2 regions of the Streptomyces cyanogenus genome follow, and region 2 is predicted to be linked to the other one. Evidence: riboswitches for the same ligand, from Rfam matches in the RefSeq annotation. Region 2 holds a riboswitch; the other holds the start of a gene.
The links. A riboswitch is a leader RNA that binds a small molecule or an ion and turns the genes downstream of it on or off. The one in region 2 is predicted to bind S-adenosylmethionine.
Positions count from the first base shown of each region.

Region 1: it holds a riboswitch for S-adenosylmethionine, as region 2 does, so the genes downstream of both, S1361_RS11810 (aminotransferase class V-fold PLP-dependent enzyme) here and thrC (threonine synthase) in region 2, are expected to answer to the same signal.

Region 1 is NZ_CP071839.1:2,638,818-2,645,934, forward strand. It holds gene S1361_RS11785 (NYN domain-containing protein) at 1-51, opposite strand, end outside; gene S1361_RS11790 (hypothetical protein) at 99-338, opposite strand; gene S1361_RS11795 (rhomboid family intramembrane serine protease) at 492-1,235, shown strand; gene S1361_RS11800 (Lrp/AsnC family transcriptional regulator) at 1,232-1,513, shown strand; gene S1361_RS39865 (serine/threonine-protein kinase) at 1,520-4,003, opposite strand; gene S1361_RS11810 (aminotransferase class V-fold PLP-dependent enzyme) at 4,175-5,536, opposite strand; SAM riboswitch class IV at 5,665-5,781, opposite strand; gene trpD (anthranilate phosphoribosyltransferase) at 5,856-6,920, opposite strand; gene qcrB (cytochrome bc1 complex cytochrome b subunit) at 7,045-7,117, opposite strand, start outside.
Region 2 is NZ_CP071839.1:4,074,611-4,081,727, forward strand. It holds gene groL (chaperonin GroEL) at 1-1,283, opposite strand, end outside; gene S1361_RS18265 (cold-shock protein) at 1,583-1,786, opposite strand; gene S1361_RS18270 (ubiquitin-like small modifier protein 1) at 2,229-2,504, opposite strand; gene thrC (threonine synthase) at 2,501-3,784, opposite strand; SAM riboswitch class I at 3,802-3,944, opposite strand; gene S1361_RS18280 (glucosyl-3-phosphoglycerate synthase) at 4,100-5,044, shown strand; gene S1361_RS18285 (alpha,alpha-trehalose-phosphate synthase (UDP-forming)) at 5,128-6,567, shown strand; gene otsB (trehalose-phosphatase) at 6,555-7,117, opposite strand, start outside.

The DNA.
Region 1 (7,117 bases), 1.4 Mb from region 2:
AAGCACCTCAGCGGTGCCGTCGCCCGGCCCCCCGCCTGTGGTCTCCACCATCCGTCACACCCCAATACCGGAATAAGCCTCTCCGGGGGCCGCTCCGCTCAGGAGCCGGCGCCCGGCCTGTCCACCAGTTCCACCTGGTCCACCGCGTTGCACCAGCGGCAGCGCACCGACTCGATGGTCTCACTGACCACCTCGCGCTCCTCCACCGTCGGCTCACCGGCCAGGTCGAGGTGGACGTACTCGACGACCTTCGACGAGCGGGTGACGTCGAACCGGGTGAGGTTGCCGCACAGGGTGCAGCGCCATCGTGTGGTGGCCGTCGGCAGGGGAACCGTCATGGTGACTGTTCTCTTCCTTCTCGTGTCGGTCCGCGCCGTCCCCCGACGCGTGTGGCTCGTAACCCTACGGCCTGGCGGGGACTCGCCGCCCGCCTGTTCACGGCGGCGAGGCGGTCTGTCAGCTTGCGTCCCGTTACGTCATGCTCTGTAGTCATGATCAGCACGTGGAGCGGGGCGGCGGTCCGGACACTCAGAGCGGTCCGGGGCGCGCCGGCGCCGATGACGTACGGCCTGATCGCCCTGTGCGCCCTGATCTTCGCGCTCGGCCCTGCCTCCGGGCTGGTCCCCGGGTACGGCTCCGGGGAGGCGCTGCTCGCGGCGCAGCGGACGTACTTCCGGCACTGGGGGGTGGTCCCGGCCGAGCTGTTCCACGGACCCGCCGGGGCGGCGCTCACCCCGGCCACCGCGCTGTTCGTGCACGGCAGCTGGGTGCATCTGCTCGGCAACATGCTCTTCCTCTTCGTCTTCGGGGCGATGACCGAGGAGCGGATGGGCCGGGTGGAGTTCACCCTCTTCTACGTCTGCTGCGGCTACCTCGCCCTGCTGGGGTACGCGGCCGTCAACGCCGCCTCCGAGCAGTCGCTGGTGGGCGCCTCCGGGGCGGTCTCGGCGGTGCTCGGCGCGTTCCTCTACCTGTTCCCCCGCGCGCGTGTGACCAGTCTTCTGCCCTTCCTGTTCTTCCTGCCGCTGCGCTTCCCCGCGTGGGTGGTGCTGCCGTGCTGGGCGGCCCTGCAGTGGCTGGCGGCCGGGCAGGCCTCGGACGGGCCCGGGGTGGCGTATCTGGCGCACCTGCTGGGGTTCGGCCTGGGGTTCGGTTACGCGTGGGTGCGCTACGGCCGTACCACTAGAGTGAAAGCCGCCCCAGCTCCGGTCACCGAGGGAGAGAAACAGCCGTGATCACCGCGATCGTCCTGATCAAGACCAGTGTGGACCGGATCCCCGAGATCGCGGAGCAGATCGCCGCGCTCGACAGCGTCAGCGAGGTCTTCTCGGTCACCGGCACCTACGACCTGATCGCCATGGTCCGGGTCGGGCAGCACGAGGACCTCGCCGAGGTCATCCCGGGCCGGATCAGCAAGATCCCCGGCGTGGAGGCCACGGACACGCACGTCGCCTTCCGCACCTACTCCCAGCACGACCTGGAGGCCGCCTTCGCGATCGGCCTCGACAACTAGGGACGGCTACGCGGGCAGGTCGACCGCGGCGACACCGGTGCCCGAGGGCACGTAGAGGCGGCTGCCGCGGGCGAGCGGGGTGTGCTGGTCGTCGGCCGCGGCCCGGCCGAGGGCCGCGTCCCAGCGCCGCCTGCCGTTCAGGTCCAGCGCCCAGACCCGGTCGCCCGCCCGGGCGTACACGGTGTCGCCGGCCACCACCACCCGGGGCTCGGCCGTGCCCCCCTCGACGTCGTACGCCCAGGCACGGGACCCGTCGGCCGCCCGTACGGCGTACACCGTGCCCTGTTCCGCGCCGACGGCCAGCGACCGGGTGCCGGCCGTCAGGGGCCCGGCGCCGGCGTCCCTGCGCCACAGGCGCCGGCCGTCCGAGACGCGGAAGCCCTGGCGTGCGGGGCCGGAGTCCGTGATCAGGGTGGTGCCGGCGAGGGCGAGGACCGTGACGTCGGTGCCGCCGGGAACCTGCCACTTCCGCTTGCCGTCCCGCGCGTCCAGCGCCAGCAGCTCGTCACCGTAGCTGCCCGTGTAGACCGTCCCGGCCGCGACGAGGGGGGTGCCGGTGGGGCCGGCCGGGGTCCTGGCGGTCCAGTTCTCGCTGCCGTCGGAGGCGTAGCTGCGCAGCCCGCCCGCGTCCGTGCCGCCGATGGAGACGAGCACGTCCGTGCCGAGCAGGACCGGGACGGCGTGGCCCTCGTCGCCGAGGGTGCGGGTCCACAGCGGGCTGCCGGACGGGCTCACCGCGGTGAGCCGGCGCACGCCGTCGCCGTGCAGGCCGACCACGCAGTACACGGCGTCCCGGGTGGCCACGGGGGTGGAGACGTCGTCGCCCAGCCGGACCTTCCAGCGCCGGGAGCCGTCCCGGGAGATCGCGTGCAGGACACCGCCGGAGCTGCCGGCGTAGACGACGGAACCGTCCGGGGAGAGCGCGCAGCAGGCGCCGTCCAGGCCGCCGATGCCGCCGAGGTCGTACTGCCAGCGCAGCACCGCGGACCTGGCCGGGGCCCCGCTCTCCTCCACCCCGGGGGCCGAGCCCTCGGGCGACCGGTAGCTCCCGCTCAGGCTCTCGGTCCGGAAGCCCCGCTGCAACAGCCAGCCACCGGCCCCAGCCCCGGCCACGGCGACGGCTCCCCCGGCGAGGGAAGCCAGCAGCCGCCGCCGCCCGGGGGCGACGGCGCCCGGACGGCTGACGGAGGTGGTGGGGGCAGTGGGGTTCGCCGGGGCGGCGGTCGTGGTGGGGGCGGTCAGGGCGGCGGGGGCCGCGGGGGCGGTGGCCGCACTGGTGGGCTCGGGCTCGGTGGGGGTCAGGGGGCCGGCGGCCGGGGTCGTGGGCTCGGGCCCGGTGGGGGTCATGCGGGCGGCGGCCGGGGTCGTGGGCCCCGGCCCGGTCGAGGACACGCGGCCGGCGACCGACGACGCGGGCTCCGGCCCGGTCGAGGACAAGGGGCCGGCGACCGACGACGCGGCCTCCGGCGCGGTCGAGGACAGGGGGCCGGCGGCCGAGGACGTGGGCTCGGGCGTGAGGGGATCGAGGGTGGGCGCCGGGGGTGTGGGTTCGGCGGTGGGGGGCGGGGTGGGGAGATCGGGGGCCAGGTACTCCACGCCGCTGGGGCGGTCGTCGGTGGCCGGGCTCGGGTTCGCCGCTGGGCCGTACCAGCCCGGGCGGACGGCGGCGCGCAGGGTGTCCGGGGTGAAGCCGGCCGCCGCCAGCACCTCCGCCGGTTCCGGGCGCTGCAACGGGTCCTCGGCCAGACAGGCCGCGACCAGCGGGCGGATGTCCTCCGGCACACCGGACAGGTCGAAGTCGCGGGTCAGGATGCGCAGCAGGACCACCGAGTCCTGGCCCTCGCCGAACGGCTCCCGGCCCGCCGCCGCGTAGCCGAGGACCGCGCCGAGGGAGAAGACGTCGCTCGGCGGACCGACCTGGCCGCCGTTGCGGATCTGCTCCGGCGAGACGTAGCCCACCGAGCCGACGACCGCGCCGGTGCGGGTCAGCGCGGTGGCCTCCAGGGCCCGTACGATCCCGAAGTCGATGACCCGGGGCCCGTCCGGGCCGAGCAGGATGTTGGACGGCTTCAGATCGCGGTGGACCAGGCCCTTGGCATGGATCGCGGCCAGCGCCTCGCCGAGCGCGGCGGCGAGGATCCGGACCGCGGGCCCGGGCAGCGCGCCGTGGTCCAGGACGGCGTCCCGCAGATTCGGGCCGGACACGAACTCCGTGGCCATCCAGGGCCGTTCGGCCTCGGTGTCGGCGTCCACGACCCGTGCGGTGTACGTGCCCGCCCCGCCGACGGTCTGCGCGGCGCGGACCTCGTGGCGGAAGCGGGCGCGGAAGGTGCGGTCCTCGGCGTGCTCGGCCCGTACGACCTTCACCGCGAGCCTGAGGCCCGTGCGGGACTCGGCGAGGTAGACCTCGCCCATGCCGCCGGCGCCGAGTCTGTGCACGACTGTGTACGGGCCGATGTGGCGCGGGTCTGCTGCGCGCAGCGGCTGCACTCCGGGCTCCCCCTGTCCAACGTGTCGTCAGGGGGAGGTTATACGCGGCTCGGCGTCCGCCGGGTTCGCAGGTACGGCGTGTGCGGGACCGTCGTGGTAACCGCGCCCGCCCGGCGGACCCGCACACCGGCACGGCCCCGCGCCCCGGGCGCTGCCCTTGCGTCCGCTTGCTCAGACCGCCGGCACGCAGCGGCCGTCCTCCGTGCGGTACTGCCACTTCGCGCCCTCGGCCACGAGTTCCCTGACGGCGTCGACGAAGCGCTCGACGTGCTCGTCGGGGGTGCCGGCGCCGAAGCTGACGCGGATGGCGTTGAGCGACCTCTCGCCGGGGGCCGCCTCGGGTGCGCCGCACTCGCCCTGGGTCTGCGGGTCGCTGCCGAGCAGGGTGCGGACCAGGGGGTGGGCGCAGAAGAGGCCGTCGCGGACGCCGATGCCGTACTCGGCGGAGAGGGCGGCGGCGAAGTGGGAGCTGTTCCAGCCCTCGACGACGAAGGAGATGACGCCGACCCGCGGGGCGTCGTCCCCGAAGAGGGAGAGGATCCGCACCTCGGGGACCTCGGCGAGGCCCTCGCGGACGGTGCGGACGAGGTGCTGCTCGCGGGCGACGAGGCTGTCCCAGCCGGCCTCGGTGAGGGCCTTGCAGGCGGAGGCGATCGCGTAGGCACCGATGACGTTCGGGGAGCCGGCCTCGTGGCGGGCCGCGGTCTCGTGCCACTCGACGGCCACGCCGCCGTCCTGACGCCGGGTGACCTTGCGGCTGGCGCCGCCGCCCGCGAGGTAGGGCTCGGCCGCCTGGAGCCAGTCGGCGCGGCCGGCCAGGACGCCGGAGCCGAAGGGGGCGTACAGCTTGTGGCCGGAGAAGGCGACCCAGTCGACGTCGAGGTCCGTGACGGACACCGGGTGGTGCGGGGCCAGTTGGGCGGCGTCCAGGACGATGCGGGCGCCGTGGGCGTGCGCGGCGGCGGCCAGTTCGCGCACCGGCCACAGCTCGCCGGTGACGTTGGAGGCGCCGGTGACGCAGACCAGGGCCGGGCCGTACGGGTCGCGGTCGGCGAGGGCCCGCTCCAGGGTCTCGACGGCCTGCCGCGGGGTGCGCGGGGCGTCGAGGTAGGTGACCTGCGCGTCCTGCCAGGGCAGCAGGGATGCGTGGTGCTCGGTCTCGAAGACGAAGACCTGGCAGCCGGCCGGGATCGCGCGGGCGAGGAGGTTGAGGGAGTCGGTGGTCGAGCGGGTGAAGACCACCTGGTCGGCCGGGCGGCAGTCGAGGAACTCGGCGACGGTCCTGCGGGCGTTCTCGAACAGGTCCGTGGAGAGCTGGGAGAGGTAACCGGCACCGCGGTGGACACTGCCGTAGTACGGGGCGTACGCGGCGACGTCGTCCCAGACGCGCTGGAGGGCGGGGGCGCTGGCCGCGTAGTCCAGCGCGGCGTAGGTGACCTCGCCACCGGTGACCAGCGGGACGGTGACATCTCGCCCCAGAACGGGCAGAGGGGTGCAAACGGTCTGGTCGGCGGCAGCGGTGAAGACAGACATGGCGGAACTCCCGTGAGAGGAAGGCGAAGAAGAGAAAAAGGGGGTGCGGAGGCGGGGCTCTGCGGCCCTAACGCATTCGCTTGCTCACGGAAGACTCCTCGACGACCAGGATCCCTGGATGCGTGAGGGATCCGCGCTTGCCGTGGACCTTGCTGTCCACGGCCTGGTCTTCACCCGGGGCACCCCGCCACGGACGGAGGGTTGCCGGACAGTCGGCCGGGGCCTCATGACTGTCACTCATGACCTGGTACAGGAACGTACGTGAGGTGATCGCCGTCCCGCAACCCGTGTCCGGATCGCGGGACGGCACCCGGTGGGGCTAGGCGTTGCTGGCGGCCACCCAGCGCTCCAGGGTGCGCTTGGCCGCGCCCGAGTCGATGGACTCGGATGCCTTGGCGATACCGGCCCGCAGCTGCTCCGCCAGCGGTGCGTCGGTCGGCGCGAGCGCGACGAGCGCTGCCGCGGAGTTCAGCAGCACCGCGTCCCGTACGGCCCCCGGCTCGCCGTCGAGCAGGCGGCGGGCGACCTCCGCGTTGTACGACGCGTCCGCGCCGCGCAGGGCCTCCACGGGGACGAGGCCGATGCCGACGTCCCTCGGGTCGAAGGTCTCCTCGCTGACCTTGCCGTCCCGGACGACCCACACCCGCGAGGTGGCGGTCGTGGTCAGCTCGTCCAGGCCGTCGTCGCCGCGGAAGACCAGGGAGGAGTTGCCGCGCTCGGCGAGGACGCCGGCCACGACCGGGGCCATCCGGGGGTCGGCCACACCGACGGCCTGGGCCCGGACCTTAGCCGGATTGGTCAGCGGACCCAGCACGTTGAAGGTCGTACGGATACCCAACTGGCCGCGGGCCGCGGCCACATGACGCAGCGCCGGGTGGAACTTGACCGCGAAGCAGAAGGTGATCCCGGCCTCCTCGGCGACCTGCGGGACCCGCTCCAGCGGCAGGTTCAGATTGACGCCCAGCTTCTCCAGCACGTCCGACGCGCCCGACGCGGAGGACGCGGCCCGGTTGCCGTGCTTGACGACCTTCGCACCGGTGCCGGCGACGACGATCGAGGACATCGTGGAGATGTTCACCGTCTTGGCACCGTCACCGCCGGTGCCGACGATGTCCACCGTCCGGCCCGGTACCTGGATGACGTTCGCGTGCTCGTACATCGCGCGGACGAGCCCGGTGATCTCCTCCACCGTCTCGCCCTTGGCCCGCAGCGCCACGGCGAATCCCGCGATCTGCGCGTCGGTCGCCTCCCCGCGCATGATCCGGTCCATCGCCCATGCCGTGGCGTCCGCGCTCAGGTCACGGCCCTCCAGCAGGGCGTTCAGTACCTCGGGCCAGGAACGGCCCGCCGCGGTGTCGCCTCCAGCGGGGGTCACAGCGCTCATAAGCCGCTCCTGGGTGTCGTGCACAGCATCGGTGGTCGGCCCCCAGCCTATCCACCCCCGCGCACGGCGAAGGGCCCCGTCCGCAAGCCGGACGGGGCCCTTCGTGTGGCGTGGCGACGCGGGATCAGTGGTGGCCGTGGCCGCTCGTGATCTCCTTGTACTCCTCGACGGTGGGCTTCGGGATCTGGTTGTCCTCG
Region 2 (7,117 bases):
TCCAGCTTCTCGAAGACCTGGGAGGCCTGCAGCAGGGCCACGCCACCACCGGCGACGATGCCCTCCTCGACGGCCGCCTTCGCGTTGCGGACGGCGTCCTCGATGCGGTGCTTGCGCTCCTTGAGCTCCACCTCGGTGGCGGCACCGGCCTTGATGACGGCCACGCCGCCCGCGAGCTTCGCCAGGCGCTCCTGGAGCTTCTCGCGGTCGTAGTCGGAGTCGCTGTTCTCGATCTCGGCGCGGATCTGGTTGACGCGGCCGTTGACCTGCTCGGAGGAGCCGGCACCGTCGACGATGGTGGTCTCGTCCTTGGTGATGACGACCTTGCGGGCGCGGCCCAGGAGGTCCAGGGTCGCGTTCTCCAGCTTGAGGCCGACCTCCTCGGAGATGACCTCGCCGCCGGTGAGGATGGCGATGTCGCCGAGCATGGCCTTGCGGCGGTCGCCGAAGCCCGGGGCCTTGACGGCGACGGACTTGAAGGTGCCGCGGATCTTGTTGACGACCAGGGTCGACAGGGCCTCGCCCTCGACGTCCTCGGCGATGATCAGCAGCGGCTTGCCCGACTGCATGACCTTCTCCAGGAGCGGGAGCAGGTCCTTGACCGAGGAGATCTTGGAGTTGGCGATGAGGATGTACGGGTCCTCCAGCACCGCCTCCATGCGCTCCATGTCGGTCGCGAAGTAGGCGGAGATGTAGCCCTTGTCGAAGCGCATGCCCTCGGTGAGCTCGAGCTCCAGGCCGAAGGTGTTGCTCTCCTCGACGGTGATGACGCCTTCCTTGCCGACCTTGTCCATCGCCTCGGCGATCAGCTCGCCGATCTGGGTGTCGGCGGCGGAGATGGACGCGGTGGAGGCGATCTGCTCCTTGGTCTCGACGTCCTTCGCCTGCTCCAGCAGGGCGGCGGAGACGGCCTCGACGGCCTTCTCGATACCGCGCTTCAGGGCCATCGGGTTGGCACCGGCGGCGACGTTGCGCAGGCCTTCCTTGACCAGGGCCTGGGCGAGCACGGTCGCGGTGGTCGTACCGTCACCGGCGACGTCGTCCGTCTTCTTGGCGACTTCCTTGACCAGCTCGGCGCCGATCTTCTCGTACGGGTCCTCGAGCTCGATCTCCTTGGCGATGGAGACACCATCGTTGGTGATCGTGGGGGCGCCCCACTTCTTCTCGAGGACGACGTTGCGGCCCTTGGGGCCGAGCGTCACCTTCACGGCGTCCGCGAGCTGGTTCATGCCGCGCTCGAGGCCGCGCCGCGCCTCCTCGTCGAACGCGATGATCTTGGCCATGTGAAGTGGTCCCTCCAGGACTGGGGGTGATTCCTTCGGACCGCGCCCGCGCCCGCGACGGACGGCTCGCCGGCCTCGTGGTTCCTTGCCCCACCCGGCCCGCGGGCCTCACCGACCCGGTCCTTCACTGTCACTCTCACCTTCAGAGTGCTAACGCCAATGATTAGCACTCGGCATGGTCGAGTGCAAGCGCCTGCACGGGTACGGGCCCCGCGTCAGCCGCCCGCGAACAGTGGAACCCGGGGACGGCGAAGGGCCCGCACCCTCTGCGAGGTGCGGGCCCTTCGGACAAGAAACGTTCAGGCGGTGACGCGAACCATGTCGGCCTGCGGGCCCTTCTGGCCCTGCGAGATCTCGAACTCGACCCGCTGGCCCTCTTCCAGGGTGCGGTAGCCGTCCATCTGAATCGCGCTGTAGTGGACGAAGACGTCCGCACCACCGTCGACCGCGATGAAGCCGTACCCCTTCTCCGCGTTGAACCACTTGACGGTGCCCTGAGCCATGCCTAACTCCCCTATTACTGGCCCTTGCACAGATCCACACTTCGCGGACCCGGGTCAGACCTCACCCCCCATTGGCCGGGGGCGTGCGCCGGAACGCGTCGACCGCGGCTGAATGTATCTGTCCAACTGCCGTCTGCAACAGGTCAATCGGACGAGAATTCTGGACGCGGGAGGTCCGGAAAGTGGTGAGAATTCACCTGGATTCAGGGCAAGTCGGGCCCCACAAAAGCCGCAGAGAACCCGCACACTTTGGCTACTTCTTGTCGGGCCACTCGGCATGATTACAGGGCCGCCGACCTGGGGGCCGAGACCGTGTTCCCCAACTCTACCGCGCTCAATCACGCAGAATTGCCCCCTCCGTTTCTCTTACGGAGGGGGCAATCCGATGAACAATCGGTAACCGATGTTACCGAAGGTAATGGAGAGCCGGCCGGCGGGCCGGTCAGCCTCCGGCCACCGCCGGGATGATGGACACACCGGCACCGTCGGGGGTCGCCGTGTCCAGGCCCTGCTCGAACCGGACGTCGTCGTCGTTGACGTACACGTTGACGAACCGGCGCAGCTTCCCCTGGTCGTCCAGCACCCGGGCCGCGATCCCGGTGTGGTTCTTCTCCAGGTCGGCGATGACCTCGCCGAGCGTCGCCCCCTCGGCGGCGACCTCGGCCTGCCCACCGGTGTAGGTGCGCAGGATGGTGGGGATGCGAACGGTCACGCTCATGCGAGGCCAGCCTCTCGGAAGGAGTCCAGGGTCGGGCGGATGGTGGCGGTGACGCCGGTCCCGGCCACCGCGTCCAGGGTCTTCAGGCCGTCGCCGGTGTTGAGGACGACCGTGGTCTTCGCCGGGTCCAGCACCCCCGCCTCCAGCAGCTTGCGGGTGACGCCGACGGTCACGCCGCCCGCCGTCTCCGCGAAGATGCCCTCGGTCCGCGCCAGCAGCTTGATCGCGTCCACGATCTGCTCGTCCGTCACGTCCTCCACGGCACCGCCGGTGCGGCGCGCGACGTCCAGGACGTACGGCCCGTCGGCCGGGTTGCCGATGGCCAGGGACTTGGCGATGGTGTCCGGCTTCTGCGGACGGACCACGTCGTGGCCGGCCTTGAAGGCGGTGGAGACCGGGGAGCAGCCCTCGGCCTGGGCGCCGAAGATCTTGTAGGGCCGGTCCTCGACCAGCCCCAGCCTGATCAGCTCCTGCAGGCCCTTGTCGATCTTCGTGAGCTGGGAGCCGGAGGCGATCGGGACCACGATCTGGTCGGGCAGCCGCCAGCCGAGCTGCTCGCAGATCTCGTACGCCAGGGTCTTGGAGCCCTCCGCGTAGTAGGGCCGCAGGTTGACGTTGACGAAGCCCCAGCCCTCGCCGGCCGGGTCGCCGATCAGCTCCGAGCAGAAGCGGTTCACGTCGTCGTAGTTGCCCTCGATGCCGACGAGCTCGCCGCCGTAGACCGCGGCCATGACGACCTTGCCCTGCTCCAGGTCGTGCGGGATGAACACGCAGGAGCGGAAGCCGGCCCGGGCGGCGGCTGCGCCGACGGCGCCGGCCAGGTTGCCGGTGGAGGAGCAGGAGAGCGTGGTGAAGCCGAAGGCGCGGGCGGCCTCCAGGGCCTGGGCGACGACCCGGTCCTTGAAGGAGTGGGTCGGGTTCCCGGAGTCGTCCTTCACGTACAGACCGCCGGTCACGCCCAGTTCGCGCGCCAGGTTGTCGGCCTTGACGAGCTCGGTCCAGCCGGGGTTGAGGTTGGGCTTGCCGGCGACGTCCGCCGGGACGGGCAGCAGCGGCGCGTACCGCCAGATGTTCGCGGGGCCGGCCTCGATGCGCCGGCGCAGTTCCTCGGTGTCGTAGGCGGAGAAGTCGTAGGCGATCTCGAGCGGGCCGAAGCACTCCTCACAGGCGAAGACCGGACCGAGCGGGACGCGGTGACCGCACTCGCGACAGCTCAGGGCGGCGGCGGGGCCGAGGTCGACGGTGGTTTCGCTGGAGGTTGCAACTGTCTGCACAGCCATGGAGGCGAGGCCCTTTCTCCTCATCTTCCTCACGACGCATCTCGCCGTGAGACGGATTTGGCACCTTCCCTAGCCGGGAGCCTCGCTGCGAAGACGAGAGCCGGCTGGAGGGTTGCCGGGGCTTCATCGGGCCGTGTCCCTCTGCCCCTCTGGATGAGCGGTATTCGGTTGTGGACGCTCGTGACCCCCGACATGCGATGGTCATCGGCGTTGTTCAAGACTGTAACCGAAGGCCAGGACAGTTGAGATAGTCGTCCGAACCGCGAGATGGATCACACGGTGACGTGTGGTCGTGACAGTGAGGAGCCGCCGACCGTGCTGGAAGAAGTCGAGCGCTGGCTGAGCACCCGCTCCTGGTCCGTGGCCGACCGACCGCTGCACCAGGTCCTGGCCGCCAAACAGCGCACGGGCCGGACGATCAGCGTCGTCCTGCCCGCTCTCAACGAGGAGGAGACGGTCGGCGAGATCGTCGCGGTGATCCGGCACGACCTCGTGGACCAGGTCCCGCTCGTCGACGAGATCGTGGTCGTCGACTCCGGCTCCACCGACCGCACCTCCGAGGTCGCCGCGCGCGCGGGCGCCCGGGTCGTCCACCGCGACGACATCCTGCCGCGCATACCCGCCGTCCCCGGCAAGGGCGAGGTGCTGTGGCGCTCGCTGCTGGTGACCAGCGGCGACATCGTCTGCTTCGTCGACGCGGATCTGAAGGAGTTCTCCTCCGACTTCGTCACCGGGACCGTCGGCCCGCTGCTCACCGAACCGGACGTCGACCTGGTCAAGGGCATGTACGACCGTCCGCTCGGCGGCACGGCCGGGCAGGGCGGCCGGGTCACCGAACTCATGGCCCGCCCGCTGCTGAACATGCACTGGCCGCAGCTGGCCGGGTTCGTGCAGCCGCTGGGCGGCGAGTACGCGGCCCGCCGCTCCCTGCTGGAACAGCTGCCGTTCCCCGTGGGCTACGGCGTGGAGCTGGGCATGCTGGTCGACGCGCTGCACCTGGTCGGCCTGGACGCGCTGGCCCAGGTCGACCTGGGCGTGCGCAAGCACCGGCACCAGGACGGGCAGGCCCTGGGCCGGATGGCGGCGGCGATCTACCGCACGGCTCAGCTGCGGCTCGCGCGCGGGCATCTCGTCCGGCCCGCGCTCACCCAGTTCGAGCGGGGCGAGGACGGGTTCGAGCCGCGTACCTACTCGGTGGACACCGAGGAACGGCCGCCCATGGTGGAGATCGCGGAGTACGCCGAACGGAAGGTGGCGTGAAGCGCCGTATACGGCCGCCTGCCCCGCCCTCGCCGGGCGGAACGTACGTTTGAGTGTTTCCGGGCCGGGCTAGGTTGAGGCGTATGGCTTCCACGCGTGCTGCTGCTGAAAAGGCCCGGGTGCTGGTCGCGTCGAACCGCGGCCCGGTCTCCTACCAGGTGGGCGAGGACGGCTCGCTGCACGCCAGACGGGGCGGCGGCGGGCTGGTGTCGGGACTGTCCGCCATCGGCTCGGACGCGGGCTCGGTCTGGGTGTGCGCCGCGCTCGGCGACGGCGACCGGGCGGCGGTGCGACGCGCGGACGGCGGCCTGCTGCCGGCCGAGGAGACCGGCGGGCAGCGGGTGCGGATGCTCGACATCGACGCGAGCGTGCACGCCGAGGCGTACAACGGCATCGCCAACTCGGTGCTGTGGTTCGTCCACCACATGCTGTACCAGACCCCGCTGGAGCCGGTCTTCGACGCCGAGTTCCGGCGGCAGTGGGGGTCGTACGAGGCCTACAACCGGGCGTTCGCCGAGGCGCTGGCCGAGGAGGCGGCCGAGGGCGCGGCGGTGCTGATCCAGGACTACCACCTGGCCCTCGCCCCCCGCATGCTCCGCCAGCTCCGTCCCGACCTGCGCATCGGTCACTTCTCGCACACCCCCTGGGCGCCGCCGGACTACTTCCGGCTGCTGCCCGACGACATCGCCGCCGAGCTGCTCGGCGGCATCCTGGGCGCGGACCGGGCGGCGTTCCTCACCCGGCGGTGGGCGGACGCGTTCACCGACTGCTGTCACGCGGTGCTCGGGCCCGGTATCCCGTCCGGCACCCGGATCGGGGTGCACGGGCTGGGCGCGGACGCGGACTTCCTGCGCAAGCGGGCGCACGAGCCGGACGTGGACGAGCGGATGGCGGCGCTGCGGGCGGAGATCGGAGAGGGCCGGAAGACGATCGTCCGGGTGGACCGGACCGAGCTGTCCAAGAACATCGTGCGCGGGCTGCTGGCGTACGAGCAGCTGCTGGCGGACCACCCCGAGTGGCGGGAGAAGGTCGTCCACCTCGCGTTCGCCTACCCGTCCCGGCAGGACCTCGCGGTGTACCGCGAGTACACCGCCGAGGTGCAGCAGGCCGCGGAGGAGATCAACGAGCGGTACGGCACGGCGCAGTGGACCCCGGTCGTGCTGCACGTGAAGGACGACTTCGCGCGCTCCCTGGCGGCGTACCGGCTGGCCGACGTGGCCCTCGTGAACCCCATCCGGGACGGCATGAACCTCGTCGCCAAGGAGGTCCCGGTCGTCTCCGACCAGGGCTGCGCGCTGGTGCTGTCGCGGGAGGCCGGGGCGTACGAGGAGCTGGGCGAGGACGCGTTCGTGGTGAACCCGTACGACATCGCGGGCACGGCCCGGGCCCTGCACGAGGCGCTGAGCCTGCCGGAGGCGGAGCGGGCGGAACGCTCGAAGCGGCTGGCCGCCGCCGCGACCGCGCTGCCGCCGGCCCGGTGGTTCCTGGACCAGCTGGACGCGCTGACCGATCAGCCGAGCTGAGCGGCGAGCGCCCGGAGGAGGCCGACGACCCCCTCCGGGCCGTTCACCACCAGGTCGGCGCGTTCCGCCAGCTCGGTGACCTCGGTGCTGCCGCTGCAGACCAGCAGGCCGGGGGTGCCGTCGGTGCGGAGTTTCTCGACGGCGGCGAAGGCGGGGAGGTCGCCGAGGTCGTCGCCGGCGTAGACGACGCATCCGGCGCCGATGGCGCGGGCGTGGTCCAGCAGGGCCACGCCCTTGTCCATGCCCGGGGGACGCAGTTCCAGGACCAGACGGCCGGGTTCGACGATCAGGCCGTGCCGGCCGGCGAGGTCGGCGAGGGGGCCGCGCAGGGACTCGAACGTGGCCTGCGGGTCGGCGGCGCGCCGGGTGTGCACCGCGAGGGCCCGGCCCTTCTCCTCGATCCACGTGCCCTCGCCGGCGCCGGCGCGCTCCAGCAGGCGGGGCAGCTCGGTGCGGACGGCGGCCACGCCGGGGTGCGGGGGCGGGGCGGTGACCGTGCCGGTGGCCGCGTCCCAGCGTTCGGCGCCGTAGTGGCCGAGGACGGTGAGGT